Massilia sp. METH4: one gene and its partner. Each later gene encodes a partner of the first gene's protein in a complex. Links are inferred from orthologs where the notes say so. Each region holds a gene or a part of one and is shown on either strand. Other genes may lie near its edges.

Region 1 (9,993 bases):
GTGCTGCAGACGCCGGCCTTCCTGTGCCGCCAGACCGACTTCATCACGGCCTGTGCGCAGTCCGGCCTGCCGGTGAACATCAAGAAGGGCCAGTTCCTCGCGCCGCACGACATGAAGAACGTGATCGACAAGGCCCGTGCCGCCGCCCGCGCGAAGGGCCTGAACGAGAACAACTTCCTCGCCTGCGAACGCGGCGCCTCGTTCGGCTACAACAACCTGGTGTCCGACATGCGCTCGCTGGCGATCATGCGCGAGACCGGCGCCCCGGTAGTGTTCGACGCCACGCACTCGGTGCAGCTGCCAGGCGGGAACGGCACGTCGTCGGGCGGCATGCGCGACATGGTGCCCGTGCTGTCGCGCGCGGCCGTCGCCGTGGGCGTGGCCGGCCTGTTCATGGAAACCCACCCCACGCCGGCCACCGCGCTGTCGGACGGCCCGAACGCCGTGCCGCTGGGGCGCATGAAGGAGTTGCTGTCCACGCTGATCGAGCTCGATCGCATCACGAAGAAGGCAGGCTTCCTCGAAGACAGCTTCGAGTGATCCGTTTTTGAGCCTGCGTCTGGCTGGCCGCACGAGGACCCAACGGCAGTTTTCTGCCGTTGGGTTTTTTGTTTTTCAGTGGCCCTTTAAGAGTATCGACAGCCCCGCCGCGCTTCCCTCCGAGGCCATCCTCTGTTACGCTTGCTGCAATTTTTGCGCGTGGCTAATGTTGCAAGGCCTTTTACAAGCCAGCATGCAGCGAGCCCGGCCGCGCCGTCACCTGCTTTCCACCACCTTGGAGACTACACATGAGTGCAATCGTAGATATCATCGGCCGCGAGATCATCGACTCGCGCGGCAACCCGACCGTCGAATGCGACGTGCTGCTGGAGTCGGGCGTGATGGGCCGTGCGGCCGTGCCTTCGGGCGCGTCGACCGGTTCGCGCGAGGCGATCGAGCTGCGTGACGGCGATCCGAAGCGCTTCTTCGGCAAGGGCGTGCTGCAGGCATGCGAGAACATCAACACCGAGATCTCCGAAGCGATCATGGGCCTGGATGCCAACGAACAGGCCTTCCTGGACCGCACCCTGATCGACCTGGACGGCACCGAGAACAAGTCGCGCCTGGGCGCCAACGCGATGCTGGCCGTGTCGATGGCTGTCGCCAAGGCCGCCGCGGAAGAAGCCGGCCTGCCGCTGTACCGCTACTTCGGCGGTTCCGGTTCGATGCAGATGCCGGTGCCGATGATGAACGTGATCAATGGCGGCGCGCACGCCGACAACAACCTGGACATCCAGGAATTCATGATCATCCCGGTCGGCGCACCGACCTTCAAGGAAGCGATGCGCTACGGCGCCGAAGTGTTCCACACGCTGAAGAAGATCCTGCACAAGAAGGGCCTGACCACGGCGGTGGGCGACGAAGGCGGCTTCGCACCGTCCGTCGCGAACCATGAAGAAGCCATCAAGCTGATCATCCAGGCCATCGAGGAAGCCGGCTACGAGCCGGGCACGCAGATCGCCCTGGGCCTGGACTGCGCCGCTTCCGAGTTCTACAAGAACGGCAAGTACGAGCTGGAAGGCGAGGGCCTGTCCCTGACCGCGCAGGAATTCACGAACCTGCTGGCCACCTGGTGCGACAAGTACCCGATCATCTCGATCGAAGACGCGATGGGCGAAGGCGACTGGGAAGGCTGGGCGCTGCTGACGCAGGCACTGGGCAAGAAGGTGCAGCTGGTGGGCGACGACCTGTTCGTCACCAACACCAAGATCCTGAAGGAAGGCATCCAGAAGGGCATCGCCAACTCGATCCTGATCAAGATCAACCAGATCGGCACGCTGACCGAAACGTTCGCCGCCATCGAAATGGCCAAGCGCGCCGGCTACACCGCCGTGATCTCGCACCGCTCGGGCGAAACGGAAGATTCCACGATCGCCGACATCGCCGTGGGCCTGAACGCCTTGCAGATCAAGACCGGCTCCATGTCCCGCTCGGATCGCATGGCCAAATACAACCAGTTGCTGCGCATCGAAGAAGATCTGGGCGATATCGCTTCCTATCCGGGCCGCGATGCATTCTATAATCTCAAATAACTGCGTCTGAAGTAATCACCACTACAACCGGCCGGAACTCCCGGCCGGTTCTTTATTGTCTATGCGTCTGATCACCCTTGCCCTGGCGGCCCTGCTGCTGTTGATTCAATATCCATTATGGCTGGGGAAGGGCGGATGGCTGCGCGTGCAGGACCTGGAGCAGCAGGTGGAAGCCGCCCACGCGAAAAACGAGCAACTGCGGCAGCGCAATGCCAAGCTCGACTCCGAGGTGCGCGACCTGAAGGATGGCACCGGTGCCGTGGAAGAACGCGCGCGCTACGAGCTGTCGATGATCAAGCAGAACGAAATCTACGTGCAAATCCTGCGCAAGGGCCAGATCCCGGGCGACGGCGCCACGCCGGCCCCGCCGCCGGCCGAGGAACCCGCCAAGCCCGCCAAGCCCGCCCGCCCCTGACAACGCGCCTGTCCGCCGCGACCACCGCGACATCCTTTCCGCCGGTCGGTGGCTGGCACGTCACGCCGGTAGATCGCGGCGCTACGCAAAAACCCTCATTGGTTCATAGTCCCCAGGCAAGTATGATCGCTGCTTCAGCGTCGAAGCACCGCCCGTTGCAAGCCCATGCAAGCATTTGAAGAGTTCGAAAATGGCCAGTTTGGCTGCCTGATCAGCCAGCTACCCAAAGCGCTCTTCGCGGCGCCGGCAGGGAACCCCTGCCGCTGGACCTGACAAACACTCTGCTCAATGCGGGACGATAGTCCCGCCCTGACACGGCATGTTCGCCATGCCGTCGTTGGATAAGCAATTCCGAACACGTCAGCTCGCGTGCGCACCGCCCCCAGGGACGGTGGGCTGCCGCTTTCAATGATTCCTGGAAGGACCCATGCCATGACTCAAGAACATCGCAACACTCCCGCAGCGCCTGCCAAGGGCAAGCGCTTCTCCCGCCGCAAATTCCTCGGTGCCGCCGCCGGCACCGCGGCCGTACTGGGCGGCGCTTCCGTTGCATTCGGCGGCCAATACCGTGCCGACAAGGCGGATCGCAAGGTTGACGTGCTGCTGATCGGCGGCGGCATCATGAGCGCGACGCTCGGTGTCTATCTGTCCGAGCTGGAACCGAACTGGACGTTTGAAGTGTTCGAACGGTTGGACAAGGTCGCCGAAGAAAGCTCCAACGGCTGGAACAATGCCGGTACCGGCCACTCGGCGCTTTGCGAACTGAACTACACGCCGATGGACGACAAGGGGCAGGTGCATATCGACAAGGCGATCGACATCAACGAGAAGTTCCAGATCTCGCGGCAGTTCTGGGCGCACCAGGTGCGCAAGGGCGTGTTGGGCAATCCCCGCGAATTCATCAATTCGACGCCGCACATGAACCTGGTGTTCGGCCAGGAGAACCGCGAGTTCATGCAAAAGCGCGTCGCCGCGCTGAAGGCTTCGCCCCTGTTCGCCGGCATGGAACTGACCACCGATCCGGCCAAGATCGCCGCATGGGTGCCGATCATGATGGAAGGCCGCAAGCCGGACGAGGTGGTGACCTCCACCCGCTCGCCGCTCGGCACCGACGTCAACCTGGGGTCGATCACCCGCCAGTTCTACAAGCATCTCGGCGAGACGCGCGGCAGCCGTATCACGACCGGATACGAGGTGCGCTCCATCACCCGCAACGACGATGGTTCCTGGCGCGTGTCGGCCTTCGACGTCAACGACGATTCCAAGATCCAGACGGTCGATGCGCGGCACCTCTTCATCGGTGCCGGCGGCGCCGCGCTGCCCCTGCTGCAGCGGACCGGCATTCCGGAAGCGAAGCAGTACGCCGGCTTCCCGGTCGGCGGCGAGTTCCTCGTCACGGACAATCCGGCAATCACGTCGCGCCACCTGGCCAAGGTGTACGGCCTGGCGGATACGGGTTCGCCTCCGATGTCGGTGCCGCACCTGGATACGCGCGTGCTCGATGGTAAGACCGTGTTGCTGTTCGGGCCATTCGCTACCTGGTCCACCAAGTTCCTCAAGAACGGCTCGTACTTCGATATCGGCAAGGCCACCACGGCGTCCAACGTCCTGCCGCAACTCCAGGTAGGCGTGCATGAATTCGCGCTGGTGAAATACCTGGCGGAGCAACTGGAGCAGTCCCGGGAAGACAAGATGGCGGCGCTGCGCCGCTACATGCCCGAGGCAAAGGACGAAGACTGGCGCCTGTGGCAAGCCGGCCAGCGCGTGCAGATCATCAAGGACATTCCCGGCAAGGGCGGCCAATTGAAGCTCGGTACGGAAGTCGTGGTGTCGGCAGACCGCTCGGTATCGGCATTGCTGGGCGCGTCGCCAGGCGGCTCCACCTCGCCGGCGATCATGCTGTCGCTGCTGGAGAAAGCATTCCCGGATCGCGTGAAGACCGCCGCCTGGCAGGCAAAGATCCGTGAGATCGTGCCGTCCTACGGGAAAAAGCTCAACGAGAACGTGCAACTGCTGGCGGCGACCTGGGCGGCCACCGCGGAAACACTGCAGCTGGCGATCGCATCGCCAAGCCTGGAGGGCTTCGCTGGCGGCACGGCGCCGGTTGGTCAACCTGGGCAACTGAAGAAAGTGTCCGACATCGCGCTGTAACGCTGCCACGCTGACACCGTGCAGCAATCAAGAGAGTCCGCCTTCGGCGGACTCTCGCACAATACGCCGACGCGAGCCCGGCCGCCCGGCAGCCTGTCTCACCATGGATGAGCCCCATTTTGGCGCGTCAGCGCACCACTCCAGTGCTGATGAGCTGGCGATAACGGTGCGAAACATCTTTGTTCGCTATCGCGCACCATCAAAGCACTCCACTCCCCATAACGGCACAGTTCTTGCACTCCCTGCGTGCTTTTGCACTTTGTTAGGGAGTGGCTGTCGATGGAGTCGTTCAAGAGCGGTGCCGATGCCTTGTTTGTCCTGCTGGGAGGCATCATGGTGCTGGCGATGCATGCGGGGTTTGCGTTCCTCGAGCTGGGAACCGTGCGCAAGAAGAACCAGGTCAATGCACTGGTCAAGATACTGGTGGATTTTTCCGTGTCGACCATCGTGTACTTCGCGGTGGGCTATGGCATCGCGTACGGCGTGCACTTCTTCGGCCCCACCGATACGCTGGTTGCCAACAATGGCTACAACCTCGTCAAGTTCTTCTTCCTGCTGACGTTCGCGGCCGCCATCCCGGCCATCATTTCCGGTGGTATCGCCGAGCGCGCCAGGTTCTACCCGCAAATGATCGCCACGGCGCTGCTGGTGGGCTTCATCTATCCCTTCTTCGAAGGCATCGCCTGGAACAACCGGTTCGGCATCCAGGCCGCACTGGAATCCATGTTCGGGGCGCCGTTCCATGACTTCGCCGGCTCCGTCGTCGTGCATGCAGTGGGCGGCTGGGCCGCGCTGCCGGCCGTGCTGCTGCTGGGGGCGCGCCGCGGACGCTACGGCAAGGATGGCCGCATCGCCGCGCATCCGCCCTCGAACATTCCGTTCCTGGCGCTGGGCGCCTGGATCCTCGCGGTGGGCTGGTTCGGCTTCAACGTGATGAGCGCGCAGACGCTGGACAAGATCAATGGCCTGGTCGCCGTCAACTCGCTGATGGCCCTGGTGGGCGGCACGCTGGCCGCGCTGGTGCTGGGCAAGAACGACCCCGGCTTCGTCCATAACGGCCCGTTGGCCGGCCTGGTGGCCGTGTGCGCCGGCTCGGACCTGATGCATCCGCTCGGCGCCCTGGCCACCGGCGCGGTGGCCGGTGCCATCTTCGTGGTGATGTTCACGCTGGCGCAAAACCGCTGGAAGATCGACGACGTGCTGGGCGTATGGCCGCTGCACGGCCTGTGCGGCGCCTGGGGCGGCATCGCGGCCGGCATCTTCGGCAGCCACGCGCTGGGCGGGCTCGGCGGGGTTTCCTTCATGTCGCAACTGGCCGGCACGGTGCTGGGCATCGTCATCGCCGTCGCCGGCGGAGCGCTGGTGTACGGCGTCCTCAAGGCCACCGTCGGCCTGCGCCTCGACCCCGAACAGGAATTCGACGGCGCCGACCTCTCCATCCACAAGATCAGCGCCACCCCGGAACGCGAAACGCTGGCCGGCTGATGCCAATCTGCCACGGTACGTACAGAACATACCGAGCCGCGAGACCGGTGACAGGCACCGATTTTCCGGCAATGTTTCCGCAAAACCGGTGACAGGCTCCGCGTTCCAGGAAACATTTCCCGGAAAGGGGTGCCTGTCACCGGGTTTTTTGCAACATTTCTGTCTTGAAAATAAGAATCATTCGCATTAAGATGGTGGCCTTTGCCAGCCACCTGTTCCGATCCAGGAGCCAGCTCCCGACTGACTCTCTGACTGGAACATCATGGATGCACTTACCGCGCGCCGGCGCCTGCTGCCGGCGCTGATCATGTCCGCGCTGGCGCCGCTGGCTCATGCGCAATCTGCCGCCCCCACCACCACCACCGCCCTCGGCGAAATCACTGTCACCGCCGAGCGCGGCCAGGACAAGGCAGGAACGACGACCACCGTCACCGCTGCCGACCTCACGCGCCAGGCGGCGCAGAACATGCAGAACATCACGCGATACGCGCCGCTGATCAGCGTGCCGAATGCCGCAAGCGGCTCGGGCAGCGTGTGGGACAGCAGCGGCAACACGGGCTTCAATATCCGCGGCATCGACGGCAACCGCGTCAGCATGGACCTCGACGGCATTGCACTGCCGGATGCCGCCCCGAAGCCCGATGGTTCCACCCTGTCCAGCTTCGGCATCGGCCGCGATTATTTCGACCCCGAGACATTCCGTGAGGTGAACATCGCGTCCGGCACCACGACCACCGGTCCCGGCACGCCGGGCCTGGGCGGTGCGGTGCGCTTCGTCACCAAGTCCCCCGAGGATTACGTGAGCGCCGAGCGTCCCGTCCATGCCGACTACAAGTTCGGCTACGATGGTTCGAACCACATGCGCATGCACGCCGTCACGGGCGCCGCGCAGGCGGGCGACCTGCAGATCCTGGCGCTGTTCGTGCACCGCGAAGGCAGCGAGGTCGAGTCGGAAGGCAATGCCGTGCTGAACCCGGACGACTGGGATTCCGATGCCTTGCTGGCCAAGCTGGCATGGTCGCCGCTCGCCGGCCAAAAGGTCACCGCCACCATCGACGCCTACCAGGCCAGCCATACCCGCGAGTACATCAACAAGACCAGCGCGCTGTACCCGGAAGGCGTCGACCAGGCGTCCAGCACGCGGCGCAGCCGGTTCTCGCTGGACCACGAATTCATCGGCAAGGCTGCGCTGTTCGACAAGCTCGAATCGCGCATCTACGTTCAGAACGCCGAGGTGGACGACCACACGACCAGCCCCTACGTGTCGACTGGCCAGCGCTACTTCCGCTCGATCGAGACGGGTTACATCAACAAGAGCCGCGGCCTGGCCAGCAACGCCTTCAAGCAGCTCGGCGCGCATCGTCTCGCTTATGGCATCAGCGCCGAAGACGTCGACACGCGGCGGCCCTGGCGCGAAGACCGCACCGTGCTGGCCACCGGCGCGCACCAGATCACGAACAAGAACCGCATGGTCGACACGGACACGACGAAGCTGGCCGCCTTCGCCAGCGTCGACCTGGCACTGGCCGACGGGCTGACCCTGACCCCAGGCCTGCGCTACGACTGGCGTGAGATGGAGCCGAAGAATATCGAGCAGTACGTGGTGGCGGTGCCGGCAGCCCGCAATGAATTACGCAAGCGCAAGGACGACTACTTCACGCCGAGCCTGGAGCTGGCGTGGAAGTTCCAGCCCGAGCTGACGGCGTATGCGAAGTACACGCGCGGCACGCGGCTGCCGACGGCGGCGGAAATTTCCGGCACCTACGATTCGTTCAGCTATACCGGCAGCGGCACCGGCTACGCGGTGCTGGGTAACGCCGACCTGAAGAAGGAAACCAGCAACGCTTTCGAGCTGGGCCTGAAAGGCCAGCCTGCACGCGGCGTGACGATGCAGGCATCGGCCTTCCACACGAAGTACAGGAACTTCATCGAGTACGCGACGCAGCCGCTCGACCCCGTCAATTATCCGACCATCACGCAGGGCCTGTTCCGGCCGGAGAACGTGGGCGAGGCGAAGACGTGGGGCGCGGAATTCTCCAGCAGCCTTGCGCTGGGCGAATGGTACGCCGCGCTGGACGGCGCTAGCGTGACGCTGGCGGCGGGCGTCCAGCACAGCAAGGCACGCAATACCGAAACGGGTGCCGAAAGCGAACTGGCATCAACCCTGCCGCGCAAGATCAGCACCACCTTCGCGTGGGACGACCCGGGCAAGCGGGGTGGGGCGGCGCTGTCGATCTTCAACGTGCGCGGCAAACAGGCCGAGGCTGACGTGATCTCGAATTCGACCGGCGCGCGCTTCGCGGTGCCCGGCGCCACCGTGGCCGACCTGACGGCCTACTGGAATATCGGCAGGCACGCCACGATCACGGCCGGCATCTACAACCTGGCCGACAAAAAATACTGGGACTACGCATCGTCGCGCAGCCTCGCCGCCGGCACCACGGCCGCCACGCTGGCCGACATCGAACGCCAGGCCCGCCCGGGCCGCTACGGTGCCGTCACGCTCAAACTGATCTACTAAGGAGAAAACCATGAAGACCCGCCGCCGTACCCTTCAACTTCTGGCCCTGTCCGGCGCACTGCTGCTGGGTCACGCCCATGCGGCCACGCTGGCCGAACGCTGGACTGCGCTGCGCGCCGAACAGCCCAAGCTCGGCATCCGCGACGCCGCGAAGCAATTGAACGTCTCCGAAGCCGAGCTGCTGGCCACCGGCATCGGCACCACCGTCACGCGCTTGGCCGATACCAGTCATGCGCCGCGCGAGATCATGCGCCGCGCGCTGGACCTGGGCAAGGTGATGGCGCTAACGCGCAACGAGAATGGCGTGATCGAAGTCACCGGCGTGGCCACGCGCATCGCCAAGCAAGGTGACGAAGGCGCCAAGGATGCCGAACGGGAAGCGCGCGAACTGAACATCGCCGGCGGCTACCTGGGCGGGCCGATCGACCTGCGCTTCCACTTCGCCAAGTGGAAGCATGCGTTCGCCGTCGTGCAGCCGGGCAGGGACGGCGCCGTGTCGCGCAGCCTGCAATTCTTCGACGAGAACGGCACCGCCATCCACAAGGTGTACCTGAAGGATGACGGCAAGGTGGCCGTGTTCGACAAGCTGGTGGCCGACTTCCGCCATCCGCAGCAGGACGGCAAGCTGGCCATCGTGCCGATGGCACCGAAGGCCGCCGAGACGCCCGACGCGGCGGTGGACGTGAAGGAGTTCCAGCAGGCGTGGAAGGAGATGTCGGACGTGCACCAGTTCAATCGCATCGTCGCCGAGTTCAAGCTGTCGCGCGAACAGGCACTGCGCCTGGCGCCGGGCGGGATGGTGACGAAGGTGACCGCGCAAGCCGTGCGCCGGTTGCTGGAACAGGCCTCCGCGCAGCAGGTGCCGATCATGGCCTTCGTCGGCAATGGCGCCGTCACGCAGATCTACAGCGGCAAGGTGAACAAGGTGCAGGAATCGGCCGGCTACTTCAACGTGCTGGACCCGGACTTCAACCTGCACCTGCGCGACAAGGCGTTCAAGGCCGGCTATGTGCTGCAGCGGGCCGGCGTGACATCGGTGGAGTTCTACGACGACAAGGGCGAGCTGGTCGTCACCTTCTTCGGCGTGCGCGAGCGGGGCAAGCCGCAGCCGCAGGCGTGGCTGGACCTCGTGGCGGCGCTCCCGAAAGCATAATGACCGGCGCCCGCGGCCAATGGGCCGCGGTGTCCCGCGCGCCGATCGATACCCGTGGCCGATGCGTATCGGTGTCGGACACCATGCATGGTGTCCGACACCGGTTTTCCCCCGCGCTAGCCGCGACGGCGCCCCACCGGCATTGTTGCGGGTAAGAGGGAGCATGCACATGCGTCCCCATGCCGCTTTGGCGCTG
Region 2 (10,857 bases), 150 kb from region 1 along the record:
TTCGCCAGGCACCACACAAGATGGCCTGGCTCGACCAATTGCGCACGCCCGCATTCTCCGCGGCCTTCCGTTGCGATTTTTTCATCGCAATCGGCCGGACAGGATGAGTTGCAGGTGGTGCGAACTCGGCATGACGATCGGCCTCATGCGCCCACTGCGGCAGCTGCGCCTGCGCGCTGCCGCACGACGAGGCATTTCCCCGCAGCCTCCTTAGTTCCCGCGTATATCCTTGTACGGTTGCCGCTCATGCCTCACGAGCGTGGGCGGCGCATTTGGCCGAAGGGTCGCGGAGTCAAATAAAAAATGAAACGCATGTTGTTCAACGCTACGCAGCAGGAAGAGCTGCGCGTAGCCATTGTCGATGGACAGAAACTGATCGACATCGACATCGAAACCGCCGGACGCGAGCAACGCAAGTCCAATATCTACAAAGGCGTCATCACCCGCATCGAACCGTCGCTCGAAGCCTGCTTCGTCAGCTATGGCGAAGACCGCCACGGTTTCCTGCCGTTCAAGGAAGTGGCCCGCAGCTATTTCCGTGAAGGCATCGACGTACGCAACGCCACCATCAAGGATGCGCTGCGCGAAGGCCAGGAAATCGTCGTCCAGGTGGAAAAGGAAGAGCGCGGCAACAAGGGCGCGGCGCTGACCTCGTTCATCTCGCTGGCCGGCCGCTACCTGGTGCTGATGCCGAATAACCCGCGCGGCGGCGGCGTCTCGCGCCGTGTCGAAGGCGAGGAACGCCAGGAACTGCGCGAAACGATGGACAAGCTGGACTTGCCGCAGGGCATGTCCGTGATCGCCCGCACCGCCGGCATCGGCCGCACCGTGGAAGAGCTGCAGTGGGACTTGAACTACCTGATGCAGCTGTGGCGTGCCATCGAAGGCGCGTCCAAGGCCGCCTCCGGCGCCTTCCTGATCTACCAGGAATCGTCGCTCGTGATCCGCGCGATCCGCGACTACTTCCAGCCGGATATCGGCGAGATCCTGATCGATACGGACGAGATCTACGAACAAGCGCACCAGTTCATGAGCCACGTGATGCCCGACATGGTGCACCGCGTGAAGCGCTACAGCGATGACGTGCCGCTGTTCTCCCGGTTCCAGATCGAACACCAGATCGAAACGGCCTACAGCCGCACGGTGCCCCTGCCTTCCGGCGGCGCCATCGTGATCGACCACACCGAAGCGCTGGTTTCCGTGGACGTCAACTCGGCCCGCGCCACCCGCGGTTCCGACATCGAAACCACCGCCTTCCACACCAACTGCGAAGCGGCCGAGGAAGTGGCCCGCCAGCTGCGCCTGCGCGACCTGGGCGGCCTGATCGTGATCGACTTCATCGACATGGAAGTGTCGAAGAACCAGCGCGAAGTGGAACAGCGCCTGAAGGACGCGCTGCACCATGACCGTGCACGCGTGCAGATGGGCAAGATCTCCCGCTTCGGCCTGATGGAACTGTCGCGCCAGCGCCTGCGCCCATCGCTGTCCGAAGGCTCGCACGTGACTTGCCCGCGCTGCTCTGGCACCGGCCATATCCGTGATACCGACTCGTCCGCCCTGCAGGTGCTGCGCATCATCCAGGAAGAGGCGATGAAGGAAAACAGCGCCGCCATCCACGTGCAGGTGCCGGTCGACGTGGCCGCCTTCCTGCTCAACGAGAAGCGCGGCGAGGTGCTCAAGATCGAGAACCGCCACCGCATCACCGTGATCCTGGTGCCGAACAAGCACCTGGACACGCCGCACTACAAGCTCGAGCGCATCAAGCACGACGATCCGCGCCTGGAAGACGTGGCCGCCAGCTACACGATGGCCGAGCAGGCCGAGACGGACATGTCGTTCGCCAAGCGCCAGAAGGAAGAGCAGAAGCCGCGCCAGGAAGCCGTCGTCAAGACGATCACGCCGAGCCAGCCGGCCCCGATGGTGGACCGCACCCCGGCGCCCGCGCCGGTACAGCCGGCCGCACCGGCACCGGTGGCCGCCCCGGCACCGGCCGAAAAAGGTTTCTTCGCCAAGCTGGTCTCCTTCTTCACCGGCAAGACCGAGGAACCGGCTCCGCCGGCCGCCCCGGCCATCGTGACGAAGCCGGCCGCCGCCGCACCGGCCGAGCGCGCCGACAAGAACGCCCGTGCACCGCGCGCCCGTCCGCCACGCGGTCCCAAGGAACCACGCGAGGAGGCCGTGAAACCGGCTGCGGAAGCCCGCCCGGCCCGTCCGCCGCGCCCACCGCGCGAACCGCGTGAAAAATTGGAAAAAGGCGTGGAAAAAGGCCTGGAGAAATCCGTGGACAAGGCCGAGACCGCCGAAGCTGCCGTGACGCCGCGCCCCGAACGCGCGGAACGCCCGGAACGGGCCGAGCGAGCGCAGCGCGAACCGCGCGAAGCCCGCCCGCCGCGCGAGCCGCGCGAACCGAAAGCCCAGCCGGCCGAAGCGAAAGCCGAGGAACTGGCGCTGGCCGCGGCCGGCGTCGGCCCGGTCGGCACCGGCACGGCGGCGGCTCCTGTTGCGCCCGCCACCGAAGCTCCCGGCCTGGTGAAATCGACCGGCAACACGGGACCGGAAGGCGATGAGCTGGAAGCGGGTGAAGGCGGCGACGAACCGCGCCGCCGCCGCCGTCGTGGCGGCCGCAACCGTAATCGCCGCGAGCGTGAAGGCGCCGAAGGCGAAGTGATGGAGGCAGGCGACGAGTTCGCCGCTGCCGAGGGCGACGCCATCAAGTCCGTCACCGCCACCGTCGTGGCCGAGGATGCCGAAGCCGGCGCCCGCGAAGCAGCGGCCGCACCGGTCGAAGCGCCGAAGGCGCCGGCCCAGCCGGAGCCGGTGGCTGCCGCCGCTGCCGCGATCGAGGCTGTCGAGCATGCCCCTGCCGTGGAACCGGCCCAGCGCACGGCTGCGGCCGAGGTGGCTCCGGCGGCCGCGGAAGCGGTGCAGCCGGCCCAGGCTGCCGAAACCCTGCCTGTCGAGGCGGAACCTGTGGCGATCGAACCGGCCGAAGCGGAAATCGTCCAGGCACCGGCCGCCGAACCGCTGCCGCCCGTAACTGCGCAAGCGGCCCCGGCGGAAGTGGTGGCTCAGCAGGCACCCGCTGCCGCAGCGCCGGCCCCCGTCGCCATCGAACCGGCCGAAGCGGAAATCGTGCAGGCTCCGGCCGCCGAACCGCTGCCGCCGGCCGCCCCCCACGCACCGGCCCAGGAAACGCCGGCCACCGCGCCCGCCGCCGCCGCCGATGTGTTGCCGGTCGTGGAAACCGCGGTCGTCGTGCCGGCCGCCGCCGAGATTGCAACGGTAGAGGCGGTTTCCGCCGAAGCCGTGGCAACCCAGCCGATACCGGTCGCCGCGCCGGCCGCGCAGCCTGCTCCTGCTCCTGCCCCGGCCGCGCAGCCTGCTCCTGCTCCTGCTCCTGCCCCGGCAGCGACAGACCTGCAGGCGGTCCTGGCGGCTGCAGGCCTGCAGATGGCCGCGACCGATCCGGCCAAGCTGCGGGCCGCCCAGGAAGCGGCGGCACACGCAGAGCCGCCGGTCCGGGTACGCCGCACCCGCAAGCCCGCCCCGCCAGTCTCCGACGAGCCGCTGGTGCAGGTGGATACCCGACGCTGATCGCAGCCATTGAAAAGGGAAGCCACGGCTTCCCTTTTTTTTCGCCATGCCCCCTGCCCCCTCTTTCTCTACCGCGCTGCGCTACTGGCTGAAGCTGGGCTTCATCAGCTTTGGCGGCCCGGCCGGCCAGATCGCGATGATGCATGCCGAGCTCGTGGAGCGGCGCCGCTGGGTTTCCGAGCAGCGCTTCCTGCATGCGTTGAACTATTGCATGTTGCTGCCGGGGCCGGAGGCCACGCAGCTGGCCGTCTACATCGGCTGGTTGCTGCACCGGGCACGCGGCGGCATCGCGGCCGGCGTGCTGTTCCTGCTGCCCTCGCTGCTGATCCTGATGGGGCTGGCTTGGATCTACCTCGCGTTCGGCCACCTGCCCGCCATCGCGGCGGTGCTGTATGGTATCAAGCCAGCCGTCGTGGCGCTCGTGCTCGCTGCCACGTGGCGCATCGGGCGGCGCACGCTGAAGAATGCCCTGCTCGCAGGCCTGGCCTGTGCCGCCTTCCTGGCCATCATGCTGGACGTGCCCTTCCCGGCGGTCGTGCTGGGCGCGGCCGTGCTCGGCTGGCTCGGCGCGCGGCAGCGGCCGGAAGCATTCATGCCGGGGGCACCCGGCCACACGAAGGCATCATCGACGCTCCGGGGCGCCGTGATCGACGACCATACGCCAACGCCGCCGCATGCCCGCTTCACATGGGGCAAGCTTGCCGCCGCCTCCGCCTTGGGCGTGGCCATCATGGCGGCCAGCTGGCTGGCCGTGGCAGCGCTGACGGGCCTGACCAATCCACTCGCGCAGATGGGCTGGTTCTTCACGAAAGCCGCGCTGCTCACGTTCGGCGGCGCCTATGCGGTGCTGCCGTACGTTTACCAGGGCGGCGTGGAAACCCACGGCTGGCTGACGGCGGCACAGATGATCGACGGCCTGGCGCTGGGCGAGACCACGCCCGGCCCGCTGATCATGGTGAACGCCTTCGTGGGTTTCGTCGGCGGCTGGACACACCTGGTGCTGGGCAACCCGGTCGCATCCGGCATGGCGGGCGCGTTTGTCGCCGCCTGGTTCACGTTCGTGCCCTCGTTCATCTTCATCCTGGCCGGCGGGCCACTCGTGGAAGCCACGCGCGGCAATATCCGCATGACGGCGCCGCTGACGGCCATCTCGGCCGCCGTGGTCGGCGTGATCGCCAGCCTGGCCGTTTTCTTCGGCAATCACGTGTTCCATGGCGGGGGGCAGTGGGATTGGGCCGCGGTGGCGATCGCCGCGGTGGCCGCCTGGGCGTTGTTGCGGTGGCAAACGGGCCCCGTAAAGTTGCTCGCGGGCTGTGCGATCGTCGGCCTCGTGCTACATTACGCCTTTGGAATCAATGCCTTAGTGCAGTTTAAATAATACTGCCCAGTTAATCCGCTCGATGAGCATAGTTGAGTAAATGACCGAAAAGATCATCATCCTGTCCGATGGCCGCAGCCGGCCGCCGGCGATCCCGGCGTCGATCGAAGCGCCCACCGGGGAAGTGCGCGATCGCCTGGCGCGGCCCCTGCGCGACCTGCGCATCTCGATCACGGACCGCTGCAACTTCCGTTGCGTGTATTGCATGCCGAAGGAAGTGTTCGACAAGGATTACCAGTACCTGCCCCACTCCTCGCTGCTCACGTTCGAGGAAATCACGCGCGTGGCGCGCCAGTTCGTGGCCCACGGCGTGGAAAAGATCCGCCTCACGGGTGGCGAACCCCTGCTGCGCAAGAATATCGAACGGCTGATCGAGATGCTGGCCGCGCTGCGCACCGTTGACGGCAAGCCGCTCGACCTGACGCTGACGACGAACGGCTCGCTGCTGGCCCGCAAGGCGAAGGCGCTGAAGGATGCCGGCCTGCAGCGGGTAACGGTATCGCTGGACGCCCTGGACGACGCGACGTTCCGCGCCATGAATGACGTGGACTTCGCCGTCGCCGACGTGCTGGACGGCATCGAAGCCGCCCACGCGGCGGGCCTGGGGCCCATCAAGGTCAATATGGTCGTCAAGGCCGGCACCAACGAGCAGGAAATCCTGCCGATGGCGCGACACTTCCACGGCTCGCCACACATCCTGCGCTTCATCGAGTTCATGGACGTGGGTGCCTCGAACGGCTGGAATATGAAGGATGTGATTCCCTCGGCCGAGATCGTGCGCCGGATCGGCGCCGAATTGCCGCTGGTGCAGGCCGACCCGAACTACACGGGCGAAACGGCGGCGCGCTGGCGCTATGCCGATGGCGGCGGCGAGATCGGCGTCATTTCCAGCGTGACGCAGGCGTTTTGCCGCGACTGCACGCGGGCCCGCCTGTCCACCGAGGGCAAGCTGTACACCTGCCTGTTCGCTACCCAGGGCCACGACTTGCGTGCCCTGCTGCGCGAAGGCCGCAGCGACGAAGAGCTGGCCGGGGCGATCGGCGCCCTGTGGCAGGCCCGCGGCGATCGCTATTCGGAACTGCGCACGATCAATACGGACGGATTGCCGGGCAGCCGCGGGCGCAAGGTCGAAATGTCCTATATCGGAGGGTGATTTGAGAGACGACGACGTCAGCGGCCTCATCTTCGCGGGCGGCCGCGGCAGCCGCATGGGCCATGTGGACAAGGGCCTGCAACCGTTCCGCGGCGCGACGCTGGTGGCGCATGTGCTGCGCCGCCTGGCCCCGCAGGTGGCGGCGGTGACGATCAGCGCCAACCGCAACGGCGACACTTATGCGGCGCTAGGCGCCATGGTGTTGCCCGATGAGCTGGCAGGTTTCGAGGGGCCGCTGGCCGGCCTGCAGACGGGCTTGCGCCACTGCGCGACGCCCCTGCTGGCCACCGTGCCGTGCGACTCGCCCTTCGTGCCGGAAGACCTGGTGCAACGGTTGCGCGAGGCATTGCGCGCGCAGGATGCCGACCTGGCCATGGCCGTGACGATGGAAGCCGATGACGCCGGCGCCGCGCGCAAGCAGCCGCATCCCGTCTTTGCGCTGATGAAGACGGCCGTGCTGCCCCGGCTCGACGCCTACCTGGCCGCCGGCGGCCGCAAGATGGATGGCTGGCACGACGGCCTGAAGGTGGCCGAAGTGCTGTTCAACGACGCCGCCGCATTCCGCAACATCAATACGCTGGACGAACTGGCGCGCGAAGACCGCGCGCAAAGCCTGCAGGAACTCACCGCGGACCTGGATCCCGGCGCAATGCCCGTGCGGCGCGCGCGACAGGTCATCGAACAATTCGTGCGCCCCGTGCGCGGCGTGGAAATGGTGGCGCTGCGCGCCGCCCTGGGCCGCGTGCTTGCCGAGGACGTGATCTCGCCGATCAGCGTGCCCGCCCACGACAATTCGGCGATGGATGGTTTCGCCTTCGACGGCGCCCAGTTGTCGCCGGACCATGCGACCAAGCTGAAAGTGATCGGTACCGATTTCGCCGGCCGCCCGTCCGGCCTGGTACCCGGCCCCGGCCAGTGCCTGCGCATCATGACCGGCGCGGTGATGCCTTCAGGCTGCGACACGGTGCTGCCGCAGGAACATGCGGCCGGCGTCGAGGATGACTGGGTGACCATCGCCCCGCGCAGCATCCGCCCGGGCGACAATCGCCGGCTGAAGGGCGAAGACCTGATGGAAGGCCGCGCGGCGCTCCCGGCCGGCAAGATCGTGCGCCCCGCCGACCTGGGGCTGATCGCCTCGCTCGGCATGGCCGAGGTGCCCGTACGGCGCCGGCTGCGCGTGGCGTTTTTCTCCACCGGCGACGAATTGCGCTCGGTTGGCGAACCCCTGGCGCAAGGCTGCGTGTACGACAGCAACCGCTACACGCTGTTCGGCATGCTCACGCGCCTGGGCTGCGAGCTGGTGGACATGGGTATCGTGAAGGATGACCCGGCCGCGCTGGAAGCGGCGCTGCGCGACGCCTGCCAGAGCGCGGACGCGATCGTGACGTCGGGCGGCGTGTCGGCCGGCGCCGCCGACTACACGCGCGATATCATGGCGCGCCTGGGCGAGGTGGCATTCTGGACGATCGGCATGCGCCCCGGCCGCCCGATGGCCTTCGGCCGGATCGGCGCGGATGGCCACGACGCCTTCCTGTTCGGCCTGCCCGGCAATCCGGTGGCCGTGATGGTCTCGTTCTACTTCTTCGCCCGCCCCGCCCTGCTGCGCATGATGGGTGCCGACGCCCCGGCCGACCTGCTGGTGCAGGCGCGCTCCGCCCAAGCCATCCGCAAGCGGCCGGGCCGCACCGAATTCCAGCGCGGCATCCTCTCCGTGGCGCCGGACGGCACGCGCGAAGTGCGCATCACCGGCGCCCAGGGGTCGGGCATCCTGCGCTCGATGACCGAGGCCAATTGCATCGTCGTGTTGCCGGATGAGCGCGGCAATATAACGGCTGGGGACCTAGTCGAGGTGTTGATGTTCGAGGGGCTGGTTTAGGCCTGGGTACGCTGGTCCGGTTTTCACGTTTCTATGCAAAAGCGCGAATTTTTTAACGTTTTGGGATTTGTTCCAACGTTTTTATGGGAGACCGAAGGCGTTTAAACGGTATTGGTACGGGAATTACAATGAATATGCCTGACCGGCCGGTGGGATATACGTGGCTCATCAGGGAGCTGGGCCTTACTGCATTCCCATTGTCGCACGAGTCGTACATCGGTGCCCGTGCGCCTTCGGATGTAACCGAGCCAGGGCTAGTGCAGGAAATTTTTCAACCGAACTACTGGCCCGGTGACGATGCGTTCGATCACCTTGTGTTCGCCCTCAAGTACGACGATTTCAATCTTGATGTCCTTGATCAGTCCTTCGCCAGACTGGGCACTCCCCGCATCCTGGCCTATGTGGAAAGCCGCATACCTGCTGCATGCGGTGGAACAGACGATCAATACCGAACTCGTCACCGAAATCATGTTCATCCGCGGCTATGACCAGGCCAAGTTATCGATCCGCGATGTAGTGGACATGCCTAATGCACGCCTCGACATGTTGATCAAGCTGCTGTACCAGAACAACGGGACACTTTCGAAAGGCAAGCGGTTACAGTTCGAGGAACTTACCGACGAGGAACTGGCACGGATCGAAGCCGTGTTCCAGGCCGCTTTCACCGAGCAGACGTTAGACCTCGACGGAGCGGTGCGTTGATGCGGATCCGCGGTCTTGCTTGCGAGCCGCTCACCGCGCATTCTCGCTTCCCATCGCCCCCTCCCCGAACAAGCGCGCATCCATCACCTTCACCTCCGCCGCGATGCGCGGCACAAAATCCATCCGCGCCAGGATATCCCGCCCGATATCGATACCCGGCGCCACCTCGCACAACTCCAGCCCCTGCGGCGTCAAGCGGAACACGCACCGCTCCGTGACGAACAGCGCCTCCTGCCCCCGCTCCAGCGCGACGGCGCCGCTGTAGGTGCGGTGCTCGACTTCGTGCACGAACTTGCGCGATTCGCCTTCCCGCACGATGCGCAGGCCGCCATCGCCGATCGCCACTTCGAGCGAGCCGGCCGTGAACGTGCCGATGAATACCACCTTGCGGGCGCTCTGGCTGATGTTGATGAAGCCGCCGGCACCGGCCAGCTTGCGGCCGAACTTGCTCACGTTCAGGTTGCCGTGCCGGTCGGCCTGCGCCAGGCCGAGGATCGCCACGTCGAGGCCACCGCCGTCGTAGAAGTCGAACTGGTACGGCTGGTCGATGACGGCGTCGGGGTTTACCGTGGCGCCGAAGTCCAGGCCGCCCGCCGGCATGCCGCCAATGACGCCCGGCTCGGCCGTCAACGTGAAGCGGTCCAGCATGCCTTCCTCGGCCGCCACCGCGGCCACGCCCTCGGGCATGCCGATGCCGAGGTTGACGATGTCGCCGTCGGCCAGCTCCAGCAACGCGCGGCGCGCGATCACCTTGCGGGCCGATAGCGGCATGGGGGCGTAGCTGTCCAGCGGCACGCGCAGCTCACCCGCGAAGGCGGGATCGTAGGGGGTGCCGAAGGTTTGCATGTGGTATTCCGGCTGCTCGGCGACGACCACGCAATCGACCAGGATGCCGGGGATGCGCACCTGGCGCGGCGGCAGCGTGCCGCAGGCGGCCAGGCGCTCGACCTGCACGATGACGATGCCGCCGCTGTTGTGCGCGGCCATGGCGATCGCCAGCGCTTCGAGCGTGAGGGCTTCGCGCTCCATCGTCACGTTGCCGGCGCTGTCGGCCGTGGTGCCGCGGATGATCGCCACGTTCACGGGGATGGCCTTGTAGAACAGCCATTCGTGGCCGCCGATCGTCGTCAGTTCAACCAGATTCTCGACGGTGCGGGCATTCACCTTGCCGCCGCCGTGGCGCGGATCGACGAAGGTACCCAGCCCCACGTGCGTGAGCAGGCCGGGCTTGCCGGCGGCCGTGTCGCGGAACAGCTGGCTGATCACGCCTTGCGGCAGGTTGTAGGCCTCGATGCGGTTCTCGATGGCGAGGTGCTGCAGCTTCGGCACCAGGCCCCAGTGGCCGCCGATCACGCGTTTCACCAGGCCCTCGTGGCCGAAGTGGTTCAGGCCGCGCTCGCGGCCGTCGCCCTGGCCGGCCGCGTACAGCAGCGTGAGGTCGCGGGGAGTGCCCTGCGAAGTGAAACGCCGTTCCAGCACCACGGCGATGTTCTCGGCGAAGCCCACGCCGACGAAGCCGCCGGTGGCGACCGTGTCGCCATCGCGTATCCTGCCGACCGCCTCCTGCGCACTGACGACCTTGTTGCGATGGCTCGGCATGGCGGCCTCCTCAGTTGTCCGTCGCGTCCAGTTCGTGTTCGACCTGCCGGCCCAGCAACAGTTCCGCCGCCTCGGCCGGCAGCGCCTCGACGGATTTCAATTTCCTTGCCATCTGGCGGCTGCGCACTTCCGCCGACTCGATGTTCTTCGCCGCCCGCTCGAGCGTGGTCCTGGTCGCCGCCAGCACGTCGCCGAACTTGGCGAACTCCGTCTTCACGGCGCCCAGCACCTGCCACACTTCGGACGAGCGTTTTTCCAGCGCCAGCGTCCGGAACCCCATCTGCAGGCTGTTCAGCAGGGCCGACAGCGTGGACGGCCCGGCGATGCTGATGCGGTTCACCCGCTGCAATTCGTCCGCCAGGCCCGGGCGGCGCATCACTTCCGCGTACAGCCCTTCGGTGGGCAGGAACAGGATCGCGAAATCGGTCGTCTGCGGCGGGCACAGGTATTTTTCCGCGATGGTCTTCGCTTCCACCCGCACGGCCCGCTCCAGCTCGCGGCCGGCCAGCGCCACGCCATCGGCATCGGCCCGCTCGGCCGCCTCCAGCAGGCGCT

What was found.
Region 2: the proteins of eno (region 1) and V6Z91_RS01950 are in contact, whole or in part, in a solved structure (PDB 2FYM), measured with the Escherichia coli proteins. The link is inferred for Massilia sp. METH4 from one-to-one orthologs.

What each region holds. Positions count from the first base shown.
Region 1 is NZ_CP146614.1:260,818-270,810, reverse strand. The notes cover bases 1-2,930. They hold eno (phosphopyruvate hydratase), read left to right. Parts: upstream 1-788; coding sequence 789-2,072; downstream 2,073-2,930. Other genes in these bases: mqo (malate dehydrogenase (quinone)), read left to right, coding at 2,920-2,930; ftsB (cell division protein FtsB), read left to right, coding at 2,134-2,487; kdsA (3-deoxy-8-phosphooctulonate synthase), read left to right, coding at 1-540. Also shown: more of mqo, read left to right, coding at 2,931-4,638; V6Z91_RS01260 (ammonium transporter), read left to right, coding at 4,918-6,123; V6Z91_RS01255 (TonB-dependent receptor), read left to right, coding at 6,386-8,644; V6Z91_RS01250 (ChuX/HutX family heme-like substrate-binding protein), read left to right, coding at 8,655-9,797. UniProt on the Escherichia coli protein: Catalyzes the reversible conversion of 2-phosphoglycerate (2-PG) into phosphoenolpyruvate (PEP). It is essential for the degradation of carbohydrates via glycolysis.
Region 2 is NZ_CP146614.1:418,840-429,696, forward strand. The notes cover bases 1-3,794. They hold V6Z91_RS01950 (Rne/Rng family ribonuclease), read left to right. Parts: upstream 1-303; coding sequence 304-3,594; downstream 3,595-3,794. Other genes in these bases: chrA (chromate efflux transporter), read left to right, coding at 3,641-3,794. Outside these bases: more of chrA, read left to right, coding at 3,795-4,972; GTP 3',8-cyclase MoaA, read left to right, coding at 5,013-6,125; gephyrin-like molybdotransferase Glp, read left to right, coding at 6,127-8,001; V6Z91_RS01970 (hypothetical protein), read left to right, coding at 8,299-8,703; DNA recombination protein RmuC, read right to left, coding at 10,313-10,857. UniProt on the Escherichia coli protein: Endoribonuclease that plays a central role in RNA processing and decay. Required for the maturation of 5S and 16S rRNAs and the majority of tRNAs. Also involved in the degradation of most mRNAs.